2 linked regions of the Flexistipes sp. genome follow. The main gene of each other region encodes a partner of the protein of the gene in region 2 in a complex. Links are inferred from orthologs where the notes say so. Each region holds a gene or a part of one and is shown on either strand. Other genes may lie near its edges. The genes, in order: carA and carB.

What was found.
Region 1: the proteins of carB (region 2) and carA are in contact, whole or in part, in a solved structure (PDB 1KEE), measured with the Escherichia coli proteins. The link is inferred for Flexistipes sp. from one-to-one orthologs.

What each region holds. Positions count from the first base shown.
Region 1 is NZ_JAXKVW010000025.1:11,280-20,233, forward strand. What follows is about bases 3,080-5,963. They hold carA (glutamine-hydrolyzing carbamoyl-phosphate synthase small subunit), read right to left. Parts: upstream 5,145-5,963; coding sequence 4,014-5,144; downstream 3,080-4,013. Other genes in these bases: mltG (endolytic transglycosylase MltG), read right to left, coding at 3,080-4,021; UMU13_RS11385 (CoA-binding protein), read right to left, coding at 5,628-5,963. Also shown: UMU13_RS11370 (hypothetical protein), read left to right, coding at 1,025-2,215; more of mltG, read right to left, coding at 3,029-3,079; more of UMU13_RS11385, read right to left, coding at 5,964-6,041; UMU13_RS11390 (trypsin-like peptidase domain-containing protein), read right to left, coding at 6,377-7,615; UMU13_RS11395 (molybdopterin molybdotransferase MoeA), read right to left, coding at 7,585-8,775. UniProt on the Escherichia coli protein: Small subunit of the glutamine-dependent carbamoyl phosphate synthetase (CPSase).
Region 2 is NZ_JAXKVW010000011.1:44,659-54,781, reverse strand. Bases 2,243-6,056 are described here. They hold carB (carbamoyl-phosphate synthase large subunit), read right to left. Parts: upstream 5,680-6,056; coding sequence 2,443-5,679; downstream 2,243-2,442. Other genes in these bases: UMU13_RS08405 (two-component system sensor histidine kinase NtrB), read right to left, coding at 5,807-6,056; UMU13_RS08415 (dihydroorotate dehydrogenase electron transfer subunit), read right to left, coding at 2,243-2,426. In the rest of the region: UMU13_RS08425 (sigma-54-dependent transcriptional regulator), read left to right, coding at 1-525; UMU13_RS08420 (dihydroorotate dehydrogenase), read right to left, coding at 715-1,629; more of UMU13_RS08415, read right to left, coding at 1,626-2,242; more of UMU13_RS08405, read right to left, coding at 6,057-7,456; UMU13_RS08400 (type II secretion system F family protein), read right to left, coding at 7,523-8,734; UMU13_RS08395 (type IV pilus twitching motility protein PilT), read right to left, coding at 8,814-9,911; type IV-A pilus assembly ATPase PilB, read right to left, coding at 10,004-10,123. UniProt on the Escherichia coli protein: Large subunit of the glutamine-dependent carbamoyl phosphate synthetase (CPSase).

The sequences.
Region 1 (8,954 bases), on a different replicon or contig from region 2:
TTTCCCAACAACGTCTTAGATTTCTCCGCTCCACCGAGCACTCATGTCGAGCGCTCGCTTCCGGTCGAAATGACAGTGTTTTATGTCATCCCGAGCGAAGCCGAGGGATCTCTATCTATGTACTAACAATATCTGCGTATTTTCATAGCTCTAAAAAATGGGAGGGTGCCAAAAATGAAAAAAAACTTATGGATTGTTTGAATAATATATGATTTTCAATGTGAGACCTTTGAATAATGTATTATTATAAATTTTACCACCTCTTAATCCCCTCCTAACTCTTTGATAGTTTGAGCACCTTGAGTAATTTGTGTATTTAATGTTGATCTTTTTTAACCATAGTGAAATGGAACAAAAGTTTCACAAGGGGGACCTTTCTCAATGAATAATCATGAATAACAACAAATAACTAATAAGCACACTTGCATATTTATTTGCTATATCATTTCTTACGGTATAGATTTATCCACGCCCAAGGCTGATGCTATACATTTTTTCCTGTCATCTCGACCGAAGCGGAGAGATCTCTTTGTCAAATAACATTATAGATCTCTCGACTCCACTCCGTTCCGCTCGAGATGACAAAAAGTATCGTCCCTCGCACTGTTGAATCCCGAAGGTAAGTGGCAAAGCCATTTATCAACAGGATGCTCAGTTTTGAATACCTTGAACAATTTTGGTTATTTGGACACTCACATTCACTCTCACTTTCACTCTCTCATATCGGAACATCACTGAAAGTGCCGGGGATATTGCATTGTGTCCACTTAATATAATTATGTTGTGAATATACCAAATTTTGTTGACAGGGTGTAAATCCTGTGTTAAAGATTATTAGTATGCAAGATATTCAAAAATTTGAAAAGGTGGTGATGCTAAAAAAGAAGTTGTGTTGGCATTTTATTTAACAGAGCACCAGAACCATTCAAATCGTACTATTTAAAGCAAGTAATTAAAAAGGTAGTAAATCCCCAAAGGGATTAAAATTAAGAAAAAACCTACAGGAGGAAGTATTATGAAGAAAGTGTTAATTGCATTAGTTGTACTGCTATTTGCAGTGTCTGTTTATGCAGACAGCAGACTTGACCTTAGCGGTCAGATGAGAGTAAGAGGTAAAACTTTTGAAAATTTCCAAGATTTTAATGACAGTACTAAAGCTGATGAAGAAAGCTATTTTGATCAGCGATTCAGAATCGGCGGTAAGATTAAAGTAGCAGACGGTATCAGTGTAAATTTCAGATTTGACTTCATGGAAGAAACATGGGGTGATTACGGTACTCACAGTGATCCAGCTGTTATAGACCAGGACAGAGGATACCTTGAAATCGATAAAGATATGTTTATGCTTAGAGCCGGTCGCCAATATTTTGGTCTTGGTAACTCGATAGCTGTTGATACAAATGGAAATGGATTTCTTCTTAAACTCAAAACACCTCTTTCAGTAACTGCATTATATCAGAAAGATTCTGAAGGTGGCGCTAAGTCTGATTCTTCCGACTTGAATACAGAAGATATAACATTATACGGTCTGAATTTAGGTTATGCTGCAGAAATGGCAAACCTTAACGTTTTTTATGCTACAGCAATTTCTGGTGAGAACGCAACTTATTCTGATGGTGCTGATATGAGTGTAATCGGCCTGCAGGCAGACGGTAAAGCCGGAATGGTAGCTCTTAATGCAGAATATAACTATTTTACAGGTTCTGAAGATGCCTCTGATATGGACTTAGTTGGAAGTCAGTTCTATCTTGATGGTAGCGCCAACGTAGGTATGGCTAAAGTTGGTGCAGAATTTTTCTATGCTGCTGGTACAGATGCCAGTGATGAAGATCAGATTACATATTTGAATAACTGGGATTCTTTTACTCCTGTTGGCGGTTTTGCTGACAGTGATATAGTTGATGTAGCTCTTCCTGGATATAATGCTGTTTTCGAGCTTGATACTAACTCTGGTTCTATGGGTATAGCTCCTTATGTATCTTTCAGCCCTATGGAAAAGTTAAGCCTTGCAGCAAATGTTGGTTACTTTGAACCTCAGGAAGACAGCGTTACTGATCTTAATTCAATAATGGTTGCTACTTTAACTGCTAATTATAGTCTGTATGAGAACACAGGCTTAAAACTTCAGTATGGTTATGCTTCTCCTGATGTAGACAACGGTGGCAACGATGATCCTGCACAAGGATTCTATGGTAAGCTTTACGTAAACTTCTAAGCACAGCTTAGATAACTGAAATAATTAAAAGCCGGGCAAGTGCCCGGCTTTTTTTATGTCATTCTTTAATATTTTTAGAAAGCATAAAATAATTTGAATAAATTTCTCAAGAGCCTTGAATAATGTGTTTTATTTTTTTGGAAGTGGCGCTTCAGCGCCGCCCGTAAAAAACCTTTGCTTCCAAAACAAGAGTCGCATATTGCAGGGCTAAAGCCCTGCTTCCAAATTATTTTAAAGTCTCAATCTTATTTGATATTGAGACCCCTTGACTCCGCCCAAGATGGGATAAATTATTGTCTTCTCGAGCGAAACGGAGTGAAGTTGAGAGATCTTTAATTTTATTTTGCAAAAGACCTCTCCGCTTCGGTCGAGGTAATGCCTGCGGCTAGCACCAGTCTTTTAGACTGGTAAATATGTGTAACATCCTATTTATCCGCCCAAGGCGGATGCTAGACAGTTTTCTGGGAAAGGTACCCCTCTTACTCTCCCCCTAATTCAGGGTGAGAAACTGGTTCCCCTCCTAAGATAGGAGGGGATAGGATGGGGTATAAAAACAAGGCTGTTTGGCAACGAGATCCCTCCGCTGCGGTCGGGATGACACCTTTTTGCCTTTTCGATTGTAACCGAGAAATATTGCATAGTGCTTGGTGGAGGGGAGAAATTTGCTTGGTGTATTGGTTATTGGTTGATTTGTGAACTTGAAAAGTGGCTAATGGTTTTCACCTCAGCAACATCAAATACATTAAAAACCTCAACTACCTTCCAGTCACGCATAACGCCTTACGCATCACGGTATCACGCATCACGGCATTCTTATTTCTGGTGGAGGTTTACTTTGTTGACGTGCTCTCGGTAAGTTTCACTGAAAAGGTGGCTGCCGTTCTCTCCGGCAACAAAATAAAGATAATCGGTGTCAGCTGGATTTGCTACCCCTTTTAAAGCTCCTTTTGAGGGTGAGCAGATGGGAGTTGGGGGCAGCCCTGAGTGTTGGTAAGTATTGTAAGGGTTTCCGGCATTTTCAAGATGTTTTTCCTGAAGATTTCCGTCAAATTTTGGATAAACTCCATAAATAATTGTAGGATCTGATTGGAGTCTCATACCTTTCCTGAGTCTGTTGTAAAATACGGAAGCCACAATCGGATATTCACTTTTGCTGTATGTTTCTTTTTGCACAATCGAGGCTAAAATCACCCCCTCATACAAATCCAGCCCGTATTTATTTACTTTGCTTTCAAAATCTTCAGGCAGCTTTTGAAGGAAGTTTTGATACATCAATTTTGCCACATCAGCAGGGTCTGCGCTTTTTGGAAAATAGTATGTATCAGGATATAAAAAACCTTCCAAAGAAGGGTATTGTTTGCCGGTAATATTTTTAACAAAATCTTTATTTGTTACATTGTCTATAAAGGCTGAATATTTAATAATATCTGCTTTATCAAGCTGTTTTGCGATGTCGTAAATGTTGTACCCCTCAGGGAACGTTACTTTTATATTATATTGGGTTCCTTTTTTGATATTTTTTATAAGTTGACTTAACGGCATGTCATCGGCTCTGTAATAGCCAAATTTGCGCTTACCTGCAAAATGATAGACATATTTGAGATAGCTTTTGAAAAACGGAGGAGTATCCAGGTGTTTGAAAATTTTGTTGTATGTTTTGTTAAAGGATTCACCCTTTTCAATATGCAGCTCGAGAGTGACATAATTATTTTTAAGATATGTTTCACAGGTATTAATCCAATAACCAATGGCAAAGGTTACTGCAAAAGCAACAATTATTATCAGAATAAAAAGATTCTTAAGCATGCCTTGCTGATTGCACCATATTCAAAAATCGGGTAAAAAGGTATTTTGCGTCATGCGGACCCGGACCGTTTTCCGGGTGGTATTGTACGGCGAAAACGGGTTTGGTTTTTAGTTTTACACCTTCAACCGTTTTGTCATTGAGATTTACATGGGTGATTTCCACTTTGTCCTTCAGCGATTCAACATCAACTGCAAAGCAATGATTCTGAGCTGTTATTTCCACTTTACCCGTTGTCATATCCTTGACAGGCTGGTTGCCGCCGTGGTGCCCGAACTTTAGTTTGTATGTTTTGCCTCCAAGTGCTATTGAGAGAATCTGATTGCCAAGACAGATACCGAAAACAGGATAATTATTGTCAACAAGTTCCTTTGCCAGCTCGTGAGCATAATGCAGTGGTTCCGGATCTCCGGGACCGTTTGACAAAAACACACCGTCTGGATTCAGTTTTACAATTTCATCAAAAGTTGTTTTGGCTGGAACAACTGTGACTTTTGACCCGCAATCGACGAAATATCTCAGGATATTCTGCTTTATTCCGTAATCCACAGCTACAATATGATAGTCGTCTTTACCGGCGTAGTTAAAATCATTTTTATCAATATCCCAGCTGCCCTGTTTCCACTGATATGGCTGAGAACAGGATACGTACTGCACAAGGTCTCTGCCCTCAATGCCGTCAGCTTCTGCTACCTTTTTATGCAGCTCATCGATATTATCTGTCTGTGTTGAGATTATACCGTTCATCGACCCCCTGAGACGGATGTGTCTGACAAGTTTCCTTGTATCAATACCCGTAATTCCAATAATACCGTGTTTTTCCAGGAATTCTCCCAGACTGATGTTTGCCCGGTAATTTGAATATGTTTTTGAGTATTCTTTTACAATGAAGGCGGAAACGTGCGGCTTTAATGACTCAAAATCCTGCTCGTTTATACCGTAATTGCCGATTAAAGGGTAGGTCATTGCCACCATCTGACCGTAATAAGAGGGGTCGGTGATTATTTCCTGATAACCTGACATGGAAGTGTTGAAAACAACTTCTCCGACAACTTCACCTTTTGCACCGAAACTTTCACCTTTAAAAACAGTGCCGTCTTCAAGAACCAAATAAGCAGATTGCATAAAATACCCCGAAATTTATTGTTAATATTTATCTTTAGTTTCGCACTTAGTTCCACCATTTCTCGCCGGGCGAAGGCGACTAAAAATCTCAAAAGCCGTAAAGGAGATTGCTTCGTCGTTTCCACTCCTCGCAATGACGAGTTGGTGGCGCCATTACGAGGGACTGAGTTCCGAAGTAATCTCAATTACGAGATTGCTTCGTCGTTTCCACTCCTCGCAATGACGTTTTTTGGAAGTCATTACGAGGAGCCGTAGGCGACGCGGTAATCTCTAACTCAAATAACGGCAGAGATTTCTCCATTTCTTCGCCCGTGGGCGGTTTTGCTCTAGATGTCAAAACACCTTAACCAGTACATTTGATAGCCTGAGTTAAAAATTTTGCAAAAAATATAAAAGCTTTCAGCTCAAAGCTATCTACCAGCACAACGATACTATCAAAATTTTTAGAAATATGTAATATTAATGTACATAATGCAAGAATTTTTAGTCTAAAACTTTAAGCCTGAGGAGCTCCTTGAAAATACATTTATTCATGATGATGGGGATATTTTTTCCGGATGCTATACTTTCAGCTTCTTCTGAGTACACATTTTCCTGAAGCCAGATAAATCCGGGATTTAGTGCCGCAGCTTCCCTTACAATATCTGCTGCTGCTTCGCTTCTTCTGAAAACATCAACGATATCGATTTTTTCCGGTACTTCTGATAGAGTTTTGTATGCTTTTACACCTAATACCTCATTTTCATTGGGATTGACAGGGAAACAATTATAGTTGTTTTTCATCAGAAATTTCATTATTCCGTTGCTTGCCCGTTCCGGATTATTGGAAGCACCCACTATTGCAATATTTTCCGCTTCTTTTAATGTTTTGTAAAGCATTTCATCGGTTAGTTGCATGGCAAACCTCACTAAATTTTGTATTATCTAAATATATGGAAATAGTTGTGATTAATCAAGATTTGATTTTTAATGGCATTTAAGCTTTTGTCACCTCGACCGAAGTGGAGAGGTCTCTTGTCAAACAATTTTGTTTTCATACCCCATCCTGGCCTTCCCCTAACTTAGGGGAAGGGACTTCACTTCTCCCCCTGGTTTAGGGGGAGAGTAAGAGGGGGTACATTTTGTCAAATAATATCTGAGATTTCTCCGCTTCACCGAGCACATAAATCCCTATGTTCTCGGTTCCGGTCGGAAAGACAGTAATTTAGTCATCACTCCTCGCTATCTTCTGCTTATATTTTCAGTTTTATCTTGAAAGTGCTGTTATTCCGGTGAAGGGTCATAATAATTTCTCCACCCAAATTATTCACAACTATATTGTTTAAATCGCTGAGCTTGTTGATTTCCTTATTATTGACGGATATAAGAGCGTCACCTTTTTTGATATACGAAGGTATGGAAGTGCTTTTCACTGTGATGAGAGACGTTTTGCCGTTAAATGTAAGTCCGAATTCCTTTTTAAGATACTCAAGTCCATAATTTTCGGGAAATTCTTCCAGTATAAGACTGCGCTCAAGCTGTTCTTCATTTCTGCTTACAACAATATCAACGGTTGATTCCGGAGGATAAGATCGGAGAATATACTTTAAGGCCATCTTGCTTCTGACCGGGATACCTTCGATCTGGAGAATCATATCATCCTTTTTCAATCCGCTTTTCTCCGCTGGTGAATCTGCCGATATATCGGTAATTTTGAGCCCCTCCTGCGTCTCGCTGGTTTGAAATCCTGTGTAAGATTTTCTTATATACCCGTATTTCAGAAAATCAGGCAGCACCCTTTTTAGCACATTAACAGGTATCGAAAAACCTATTCCCTGGGCTTCTCTGTAAATAGCGGTATTAATACCTATTACTTCACCGTCTAAGTTAATGAGAGGTCCGCCGCTGTTTCCGGGATTTATCAGTGCGTCTGTCTGGATGAAAACAGAAAAACCGTTATCAACTTTCAGTATCCGTCTGGTGGAGCCTATTACTCCTGTGGTCACAGAGCTGTTAAGCCCGAAAGGATTCCCCATTGCAATCACTGTTTCGCCCAGGTAAAGATTGCTGCTGTCACCCAGGTTGGCAACAGGGAAACTTTCATCACTGTTAATTTTCAGAACAGCCAAATCCAGAATTTTGTCACTTCCTATAATTTCTGCGCTGTACTGTTTCCCGTTGTTTAAAATGACAAAAATTTTGTTTGCAGCTTTTGTTACATGATAGTTCGTAACAATGATACCGTTTTCCCTGACAAAAAAACCCGATCCCAGACTTTGTGTTTTATATACTCTGTTAAAACCGAAAAAGTTATCAAAAAAGGGGTCATTGAAAAAAGGGTTGAACTGCTGTCGGATGATTTTTTCCGTTCTGATATTTACCACGGTGTTTTCGAACTTCCTGATGGCTTCCACCACCGGCGTTATCCTGTGTGAAGCAAAGGCTTGTGCGGATAAAAAAATTATAAGTAATATGTTAACAATGTATCGCATTCTTCTCCCTTTTGTATCCCTTCCTTATTTTTATCAATCACCGAAATACTTCTGAATGACGATAAGCTGCCGGGAACTTTTACAGAGTATCTGTCTGCTGAATGCAGGGAACCGTTTTCAAAGTATGTATAAGTCTGTATAAGTTTATAAAAACCTTCCTTCTTTTTTAAATCGAAGTTTACAGCACTTTTTTGTGCATGAAAATCTCCTGAGTCCGGAACCATAATTTTTTTAACAAATGGAATGAGAAAAAATTCAGTGGAAACAACGGCTGATTCAGGTGTTCCCGGGAAGATAAAAACAGGTCTGCTGTTTAGCTCAGCGAATTTAAATGTTTTGCCAGGGCTTGCGTTTATACCTTCTACAAGAATTTTTCCGCCCAGTTGTCTTATTGTATTTGTCAGCAGATCGAAACGGGAAAATCCGGTGCCGCCGAAGGTAGTGATTATATCATACCTTTCAGATGCTGTTTTAAGAACTTCTGCCAGCTCTTTTTTGCTGTCAGGTACAACTCCGAGATAACTGTGTGGAATATTCAGCTTATTCAGAAGTGCGGTAAGCATGTAGAAATTACTGTTAACAATGGAATGTTTGCTGTGGAAAAGATGGGTGATTTCGCCGCCTGTGGATATCACCCCTATTTTTGGAGGCATTAAAACCTCTATATGACTGATTTTCAATGAGGCGAGAAGCTCAAGGTCACGATGGTCGAGCCTGTGTTTTGGTGGAAATATTTTTTCATTCTGTTTTACTTTGCTCCCCTTTACATCTATAAACCTTTTTCCCGGTTTTTCCAAAAAGAGCTTTCCATCCTGATTTTTTGAATACTCCAGCGGAACCACCATATCCGCATTTTCAGGTATCATGGAACCAGTAGCCACTTTAAGGGCTTCGTTTTTGTCGAGAGTGTTTTCAGGATAATCCGAGGCGGAGATTTCAGCCGTTATTTTAAAAGGTTTGCTGAAATCGGAAATTTCTGCATTTATACAGTAACCGTCCATTCTGGATCTGTTAAAATGCGGCAGGTCCACCGGGCTGAGAATTTTCCGGGCGAGTATTTTCCCCATTCCCTGCTCCAGGCTCACCGTTTCGGACAAAGGGGGGAAAGAACAGTTTAATACAGTTTTCCGTGCATCCCATAAATCGCTTAAAGAGTTCATTTGTCCTTTATTGACTCCTTTGAAAAAGTACCACACCCAGCCTCCCCTCCTATCGAAGAGTTAGGAGGGGATCAAGGTGTAGTAAAATTTATAAAAATACATTAAGCACATTTGCATATTTGTTTTCTATATCGTTTCTTATAGTAGAGATTTCTCACTTCGTTCGAAAGAATGCCTGC
Region 2 (10,123 bases):
GACAGAAACAATTTTAGAGAAGACTTATATTACAGGATAAACGTAATTCCCATTTATGTACCCCCGTTGAGAAAAAGAAAAGACGATATACCACTGTTAACAAACTACTTTATTAAAGAATCCTGTCAAACTAACGGTTTACAGATAAAGAAAATTGATAAAAATCTGATGGATATTTTTATGGAGTACACATGGCCGGGAAATGTTAGACAGCTTAAAAATATCATCGAGAGAATGGTTGTACTAACAGAAAATGACATATTAACAGTAAAGGATGCACCGGAATTTATAATGAAAAATTTTGCATCCAATAACAAAAAAGACGTCGAAAAAGAAATGGAAACAATCATTTACAGAAATGACAATTTGAAGAAAGCAAAAGAGCGCTTTGAAAAATACTACATATTAAAGACACTGCAAAACAAAAAATGGAACGTATCCCAATCAGCTAAATATCTCGGAATAGAGAGAACATATCTTCACAAAAAAATTAAAGACTACAGTTTGGATCAATTCAGGGATTAACTCCCGGGAAAGAAGGAGGTATGCTGGGTATAAAAATATTTGTACGCTTTCGTGTAAACTTAACATAATATATCTTATCGGACGTTATTGCGATAGGCATTATTTGTTCCTTTATTTTAGCCCTATGTTTAAACTTTAATATTGGATAGCTATTTTACAGATTCACAAATTAACCAATAAGCCAGCTAATTAAACAACTATTCCACCGCTGAGCTGGGAAATATTAGCTATTTTATTTTCAATGCAATAGTTTTCCAGGTCTTTGATTATCTCAAGGGTAATTTCAGGGTCTACGAAGTTTGCTGTTCCTATCTGAACAGCACTTGCTCCGGCTAAATAGAATTCTATCACATCTTTGTAGTTCATTATCCCGCCTATGCCGATAATCGGAATACTGATTGTTTTATACAAGTCATAAACCATCTTTACTGCCACAGGCTTGATTGCCGGGCCGCTGAGCCCTCCTGTAACGTTAGATAAAAAAGGTTTGCGTGTGTTTGTGTTGATAGACATACCTAATAGCGTATTTATGGCGCTGACAGCATCTGCACCGGCATCTTCAACTGCACGGCCAAATATACTTATATCCGAGACATTTGGAGATAGTTTTACAACTAATGGTTTATTATTTACTGCTTTTTTTACTTCACTGACCACATCAAAGGTCATTTTCGGATCTGTTCCGAATGCTATGCCCCCTTCTTTTATATTGGGACATGATATATTCATTTCAAGCATGTCCACATCTTCTTTATCCAGAACCTCTGCAACTTTAACATATTCATCAACTGTTTTTCCCCAGAAATTTGCTATAATCCGTGTGCTGTATTTCTTAATTCCCGGTAGTTTTTCTTTTATAAATTTTTCAACTCCCACATTCTGCAACCCGATGGCATTTAACATCCCTGCGTGTGTTTCCATTATTCTGGGCATTGGATTACCCTGAACCTCATTCAGTGATATTCCTTTTACCGAGATTCCGCCTATTTTATTTAAATCGATTATTTCTGAATATTCCAGACCGTAACCAAACGTACCACTGGCCATTATGAGTGGATTATTAAATTTAACACCGCAAATTTCAGTTATGAGCGGATTATTCATAACTGCTCCTTGCATACCGTATCCCATACAATCTGTTTTCCATCAAAAACCGGCCCTTCTGCACAGCATCTTACCTGTTTTATTTTTTCGGTCCTTTCATCATTAATATATATTATACAGCCAAGACATGCACCTACTCCACAAGCCATACGCTCCTCCAAAGATACTTCAAAATCTATTTCGCCTATATCTTTTACCAGTTCAAACGCAGCTTTTAGCATAGGTTTAGGACCGCATGCATAAACTTTGTCATAACTGTCTATATTTTCAACCAAATCCGTAACAAAACCTTTTTTTCCCACACTTCCGTCATTTGTGGATATTTTCATATTATTCGAGTATTTTTCAAAAACATGTGTAAGCAAAATGTCTTTTTCCTCCGCTCCTCCGTAATATACATCCACACTGTTATTCTCGTAGAGTGTTTTCGTCAAAAATAGCATAGGAGCTATCCCCACTCCGCCCCCAATAGCAGCTATTTTTTTGTCCGCCGTCAGGTTAAAAGGAGTTCCCAATGGTTCAGAAAAGCTTATAACTGCTTCTTTAGCTATATTTGAGAGTAGTTTGGTTCCTTTTCCGATAATCATATACAGCAGGGAAAACGTGCCTCTTTTCAGATTAACATCGCATATTCCCAGAGGACGCCTTAAAAGAGGGTCATACAGATAATTGTGCAGCTGGGTTTTAATCATCAGAAACTGACCGGGTTTTGCATTCTTCACAAACTCAGGTGACTCAATACACATTAAGCCGTATTTGTCGTTTAACAGTCTGTTATCAACTACCACTCCTTCCACAGCAACTCCTTAGGGATTAATAATATTTTGTCTGCATCTGCCTATAATATTCCTGAAGCGATTTTGCTGTAAGCCCCTGGTCTTTATAAGCTTCTATTCCGTTAACAGAAGCCTCTGCAGCTTCAATTGTGGTAACATATGGAATATTATAACTTAAAATAGCTCTTCTTATAGAATGAGCATCCAGCCGCGATTTTTTACCGGCAGGTACATTAATAACAAAATCAATCTGGCCATTTTTTATCAAATCAACAATGTTGGGTCTTCCCTCCTGAACCTTCAGAACATGTTCAGCCTTAATATTGTTTTCAACCAGATACTTGTGAGTACCGCTGGTGGCAACGATTTCAAACCCGATATTACTCAGTTTTTCCGCCACAGTTACTATATTATCTTTGACAGAATCCTTAACACTGATAAAAACTTTACCTTTTTTGGGCAAAACGTTACCCGCGGCAAGCTGCGATTTGTAAAAAGCTTTTCCGAACGTTGTATCTATGCCCATAACCTCACCGGTGGATTTCATTTCGGGGCCCAGGATAGGGTCTGTATTTGGAAATTTTATAAATGGAAACACAGACTCTTTCACTGTATAAAACTTATTCTTCTTAACATCTTCAATGCCTATATCTTTTAGTTTATAGCCGAGCATAACCTTTGCAGCAACTTTAGCCAGTGGTATACCAACAGATTTGCTGACATAGGGGATTGTTCGGGAAGCTCTGGGATTAACTTCAATAAGATATATATCTCCATCTTTTATTGCATATTGAATATTCATCAGTCCTATAACTTTCAACTCTTCGGCTATCCGTTTTGTCTGTTTAATAATCTCTGATTCCATCTCTTTGGAAATACTTCTGGGTGGTATAGAGCATGCTGAATCTCCTGAATGGATACCGGCCTCTTCAATATGCTGCATAATGCCTGCCACAATAGTATTTTCACCATCACTCAGCGCATCAACATCTATTTCAACAGCATTTTCAAGAAACTTATCAATAAGAACAGGGTGCTCTTCACTCGCCTCAACGGCATATTTCATGTAATTTTCAAGAGAGTCTTCATCATAAACAATTTCCATAGCTCTTCCGCCCAAAACATATGACGGCCTGACTACCACCGGATAACCAATTCTTTCAGCAATACGAAAGGCATCTTCATAGTTCATGGCAATATCATTAGGCGGCTGTTTTAAATCCAGCCTGTTTACCATATCCTTAAAACGCTCCCTGTCCTCAGCAATATCAATGCTGTCAGGAGATGTTCCCAGTATCTTCGCTTCAGAATTTTCCAGGCTTCCGGCAAGTTTAAGAGGTGTTTGGCCGCCGAATTGTACAATTACACCGTCCGGATTTTCTTTCTTGATAATATTTAACACATGCTCCCTTGTAAGAGGCTCAAAATAAAGCCTGTCGGATGTATCATAATCTGTACTTACAGTCTCGGGATTGCAGTTAATCATTATCGTCTCATATCCGATATAGGAAAGGGCAAAACAAGCATGCACACAGCAATAATCGAACTCTATCCCCTGCCCTATTCTGTTCGGTCCGCCTCCAAGAATCACAACTTTTTTACGGTCTGTAACATCTGCCTCACATTCTTCTTCAAAAGTGGAATACAGATAAGGGGTATAGGATTCAAACTCAGCCCCGCACGTATCCACTCTTTTATAAACCGTTTCAATACAATGGTTTGCCAACAATTCTTCTATTTCCAGTTCAGATTTTCCCAATAAATGTGCTAATCTTGCATTGGAAAAACCCAGCTCCTTAGCTTTTTTCAGAACATTATAATCGGGATTGCTGTTATTTTTCAGGATATATTCAAAGTCAATAATCTCTTTTATATTATTCAAAAACCACGGATCAATGTGTGAAAAATGATAAATCTGATCCACTGTAAAACCGGCTCTGAACGCCTCTGCAATATACCAGATTCTTTTGTCTGTGGGGCGCTTTAAATAGTTGACTATTTCATCCAGAACATTTTCATCTTCCAGCATATTTTCTTCAAAAATCTCATCAAAGCCTGTTTTGCCTATTTCCAGAGAATTTATCGATTTTTGCAGAGACTCCTTGAATGTACGCCCTATGGCCATTACTTCTCCCACCGATTTCATCTGAGTTGTTAATGTGTCGTTACTTCCCGGAAATTTTTCAAATGTAAACCGCGGGAATTTAACAACACAATAATCTATTGTGGGCTCAAAAGAAGCCGGTGTTTCCTTGGTTATATCATTGGGTATCTCATCAAGTGTATAGCCAACGGCAAGTTTAGCTGCAATCTTTGCAATTGGAAAACCTGTGGCTTTTGAAGCAAGAGCGGAGCTCCTTGAAACTCGGGGGTTCATTTCTATAATAACCTGTCTGCCCGTTTTGGGATCTACAGCAAACTGAACATTTGACCCGCCTGTATCAACCCCTATCTCCCTGATAACATTTATTGCAGCATTTCTGAGTTCCTGATACTCTTTGTCGGTGAGTGTCTGTGCCGGAGCAACGGTAATGCTGTCACCAGTGTGGACACCCATTGCATCAAAATTTTCTATGGAACAGATAATCACAACATTGTTGTTCAAATCCCTCATCACTTCCAGCTCAAACTCTTTCCACCCTATTATGGACTCTTCCACTAACACTTCATGTACAGGAGAGGCTTCCAATGCCCACGTTATATAATCCCTGTACTCTTCCATATTGTATGCAACATTTCCACCTGTGCCGCCCAAAGTAAATGAAGGTCTTATTATTACGGGAAAACCGATTTCATCAATAGTATCCATGGCTGCCTGATAGGACCTGATATATGCACTTTTCGGCATACCCAGGCCTATTTTTGTCATGGCATCTTTAAAAAGTTCACGATCTTCTGCCTTGTTTATCGCCTCTATATTTGCACCGATCAGCTCAACTGAATATTTTTCCAGTATACCCTTTTTGTCCAAATCCAATGCAACATTTAACGCGGTTTGTCCTCCCACGGTTGGAAGCAGTGCATCGGGTTTTTCTTTTGATATAATACTTTCCAAAGATTCGGAGTTAAGAGGTTCAATATATGTGGAATCGGCAAGCTCCGGATCCGTCATAATTGTAGCCGGGTTGGAATTAACAAGAATGACTTTATACCCCTCTTCCTTAAGTGCTTTAAGTGCCTGGGTTCCGGAATAATCAAACTCACATGCCTGACCAATCACTATAGGTCCTGAGCCTATTATCAGAATACTCTTGATGTCTGTTCTTTTGGGCATATTTCCTCCTGGAAAGTATCTGCAGATTAACAGTAACAGCTCAAAATTCTTATTTCTATATCAAAATATTAAGCAAAACACAATAGCTAACGATTTTTATCCAAACAAATCGTTGGTAACATCTCAACTAAATATAAAACTGAAAAACAAATCCGCCTCCATCACTTTCCACTTCATCAATGGAATAAAATCTACATGGTAAACCATATTTATCCATAATAGATTTGATAACATATAACCCAAGACCTGTGCCGGATTTTTTAGTGGTGAAAAACGGCTGGCAAATTTTATCCAGAATGTCTCTGCTCAAGCCGGTTCCTTTGTCCCTGTATTCTACAGTAACTCTTCCATTCTCTTTGCTGGATGAAATGGTTATTTCGTTATCATTTCTGTTCTCATAACTATTCAGAACAAGATTCCAGAACATCTGATAAAATTCTTCCTTGGTAAAGGGAATCTGAAAATCATCTTCCACTTCGTATTCAAACGTAATTTTTTCAAAAACCTCGTAATCCTCCATATAACTGCAGAACTCATCAAGAATTGTACCCAGGAAAGGCTTGGACTGACTTTTATCGCCCCCCAGGATATTGCCCACTGAGAATTCTCCGCTTTCAACACTTCTGTTTCTTGTAACAAACAATAAGTTATTTAAAGCCAGTTCCAGGCGGGATATTTCTCTGTCCACAATCTGGATAAGCCGTTTATTCGTTCCCCCGCTCTTTTTTATAAGGTGAAAACTTCCTTTTATAGCACCTAACGGATTCTTAATTTCATGGGCAACAACTGCCGCAAACTCACCCAGGAAAGCAAGTTTTTCTTTTTCTATCAGTTCTTTCTTGAGATGTTCACGCTCAGTAACATCTTGAAATATCAGCAGTGAGCCTAAATTGCCTTTATTTTCTGAAAATTCCTGAAATTTATAGCCAATGTATTTGTTTTTAAAGTGAACAATATCCATATCCCCTCTAATACCAGGGATCAGCTGCCACGGTTTTTTACCTATAATGGCGCTTTTGCCAAGTTTAAGAATTTCCACAGAAGACCTGTTGCATGAAATTATGCTGCCAGCAGAATTTAAAACAAAAATTCCTATATTAATATTTTCAATTACAAGTTCGTGTAAATTTTCAAGCTCACGTAATTTTTTTTCGAAAAAAGCAGTTTCCTGCTCCTTTTTTGCATATTTTTTATGTAAGAAATATGAGAAAAAAAGAACCACCAAAAACACAAGACAATACTGACTTATGCTTAGTATAAAATCATAGTTGGATATGTTAACATCTTTAACAAGATCATAATAAATAAACGTATAAACAACAAAAATCATAAAAGCGAGAATTATACTGATACCACCCCGAACACCCTCAAAAAAGCTTATGTAAATTACAATAAGGGCATAAAAAATAAGAAAAGGACTTTCTGTAAAACCCGTATTTATCACAAGATAGCTTATAATAAAGAAATCAAAGATTGCCTGGACATAAAAAAGCAGCATTTTTGAAAACAGTTTTGATGCAAAAAAAACAAGAAGAGAAAAAAAAGCAATTAACAGTCCTATATTGAAGAAAACGCTGTTTTCAGTGGGCATAAAAACTTTCCCGTCAGTTATACCGGGGATATTTGTCTCAAAAAATGCATTAAGGATCAGAATAAAAAATATTACAAAAAAGTATAAGGATAACCTGATAAGTATTAGTATGTTGTTGACATTTTCAGAAACAAGTTCAGAAGATTCGGAACTTGGTTCACTGCTGTCATTGCTTAAAGACGACATAATATTAAAAACCATCGATCAGTGTAAACAAGCAGATAAATCCCTGAAAACAAGTCATCTGAAAAATTAGCCACCCACAACTGAACCAAGTTTAAAGATCGGCAGATACATCGCAATAATCACAAATCCAACCGCTCCTCCTACGAAAATCATCAGCAAAGGCTCAATCATTTTTGTTAACCCATCCACTGCTCTGTCGACTTCATCATCGTAAAAGTCAGCAATTTTTGTGAGCATTTGATCAAGTGCTCCTGTTTCCTCACCTACTGAGATCATCTGTGTTACCATCGGAGGAAAAACTCCCGCTTTTTCCAGTGGAGCAACAACTGTTTTACCACCTTCGATATCAGCTTTACTGCGCAACAAGTGTTTTTCTATCACTTTATTGCCGCTTGTTCGTGCAACTATATCCAAAGCATCGAGTATAGCCACACCACTGCTCAAAAGCGTTCCGAATGTCCTTGTAAATTTAGATACCGAGACTTTTTTAATAAGATCGCCGATTTTGGGAACCTTCAGGAGCATCTGGTCAATAGCATACCTTCCACGCTCGGATTTTTTATAAATTGTTCCCACAGTAACAACCAGTGCTATTATTAACACCGCCAGCAAGCCGCCTCCATACCAGCTTGAGAGAAAATTGCTTATTCCTATGGTAAACTGGGTAAGTGCGGGCAGAGTTCCACCAAAACCTTCGTACATGGCTTCAAACTTGGGGATGATGAAAACCAGCAGCCCCCATACCACAAGCACTGCAACTATTAAAACTATCGACGGGTACATCATTGCGGATTTAACTTTTCTTTTTAGAGACATGGATTTTTCCATGTAGATGGAGAGTCTGTCCAAAATTGTATCAAGGAGACCCCCGGCCTCACCGGCGGCAACCATGTTTATATATAATGTTCCAAAAACGTTTTTATGTTTTTCAAGAGCTTTGCTGAATGTTGAGCCCTGTTCTATCTGGTTTTTCACATCTTCAAAAATTTGCCTCAATTTCTTTTTCGGTGCCTGACTTGCTACAATTTCCAAACACTTAACGATAGAAAGACCTGCATTGATCATAGTAGCCATCTGTCTGGTAACAATAACCAAATCTTCGTCTTTGATTTTCTCTCCAAATGATAATTCGATATTTTTCCAGTCCATTTTGAGTTGACTGACATTTATTTTACGGTTTTTAAGTACCTGCTCCGCCTCTGCTTTATTTTTGGCGCTGATCTGTCCGCTGGCAGGCTTGCCTGTCATATCAACACCACTATAAACATACTTAGGCATTTAATCCTCCATTAATGTGTTCCACATATTCACCAGACTACTTCCCCAGGATGAATTCAAAGGAGGAGTAGTCCGGCTTTTAAAGACGTCCACTTTTCTTTTTGCTGACAACATTTCCCCTTTCAATAAGCTGCCTAACTTCATCGGGATATACAGCTCTGTTAACAGCATCTTCATATGAAATTAAATTCTTCCTGTACAAAGCATATAAAGACTGTGTCATTGTAATCATACCGTGTTCTGCCTGGCCTGACTGCATCATAGAATATATCTGATGAAGCTTATCCTCTCTTATAAGATTTCTAATACCTGAGTTTGGTACAAGCACCTCGCAAGCGAGCACTCTGCTGTTACCATCGGAAGTCTGAAGAAGCTGCTGACATATGACACCCTCTAGAACAAAAGAAAGCTGAGCTCTGATTTGAGACTGCTGATGAGGAGGAAAAACATCTATTATCCTGTTTATCGTTTGGACAGCACTGTTCGTATGAAGTGTACCGAAAGTAAGGTGTCCGGTTTCTGAAACAGTCAAAGCCGCTTCAATGGTTTCAAGGTCTCTCATTTCACCGACAAGCGCAACATCAGGATCCTGCCTCAATATGTATTTGAGTGCTTTTGCAAATGATTTTGTATCTGAATTGACCTCTCTTTGATTAATCAGTGCTTTATCATGATTATGCAGGTATTCAATAGGATCTTCAACTGTAATAATGTGCACCTTTTTTTCGTGATTAATCTTATCAATCATAGACGCCAAAGTAGTTGATTTACCACTCCCGGTAGGCCCGGTAACAAGAACAAGCCCTCTTGATTTTTCACACAAGCTTTCCACAATTTTAGGTACACCTAGCTGTTCAAATGACATAACCTGGTATGGTATCCGGCGCATCGCTGCAGCCATAGCACCCCGCTGCATAAAAAAGTTTGCCCTGAACCTGCTGAGCCCTTTTATACCGAAGGACAGGTCCAGCTCCAGCTCCTCTTCAAAAGTCTTTTTCTGAGCCTCTGTCATTATGCTGTAACACATCTTTTTTGTATCATTTGCACTGAGTGCTTCACCTTCTGTTCTTACAAGCATTCCGTTTACTCTGAAAACAGGGCTGGAACCCACAGTCAAATGAAGGTCTGTGGCGCCCATATCTATCATCTTCTGCAATAATTCCTGCAAAGAATACATAAATTCCCCCTTTTCTCGCCCCGCCCACGGACGGGAACTGTTCAATCATCCTTTATTAATAATAACACTATTTTTCTAATTATCAAAAAATTTTATTCTTCAAAAGTTACCCTTACTACCTCCTCTATAGTTGTAACCCCTTTTTTCACTTTTTCCAGTCCGCTTCTCCTGAGAGAAATCATACTTTCTTCCATTGCTTTGGCTTTTAACTC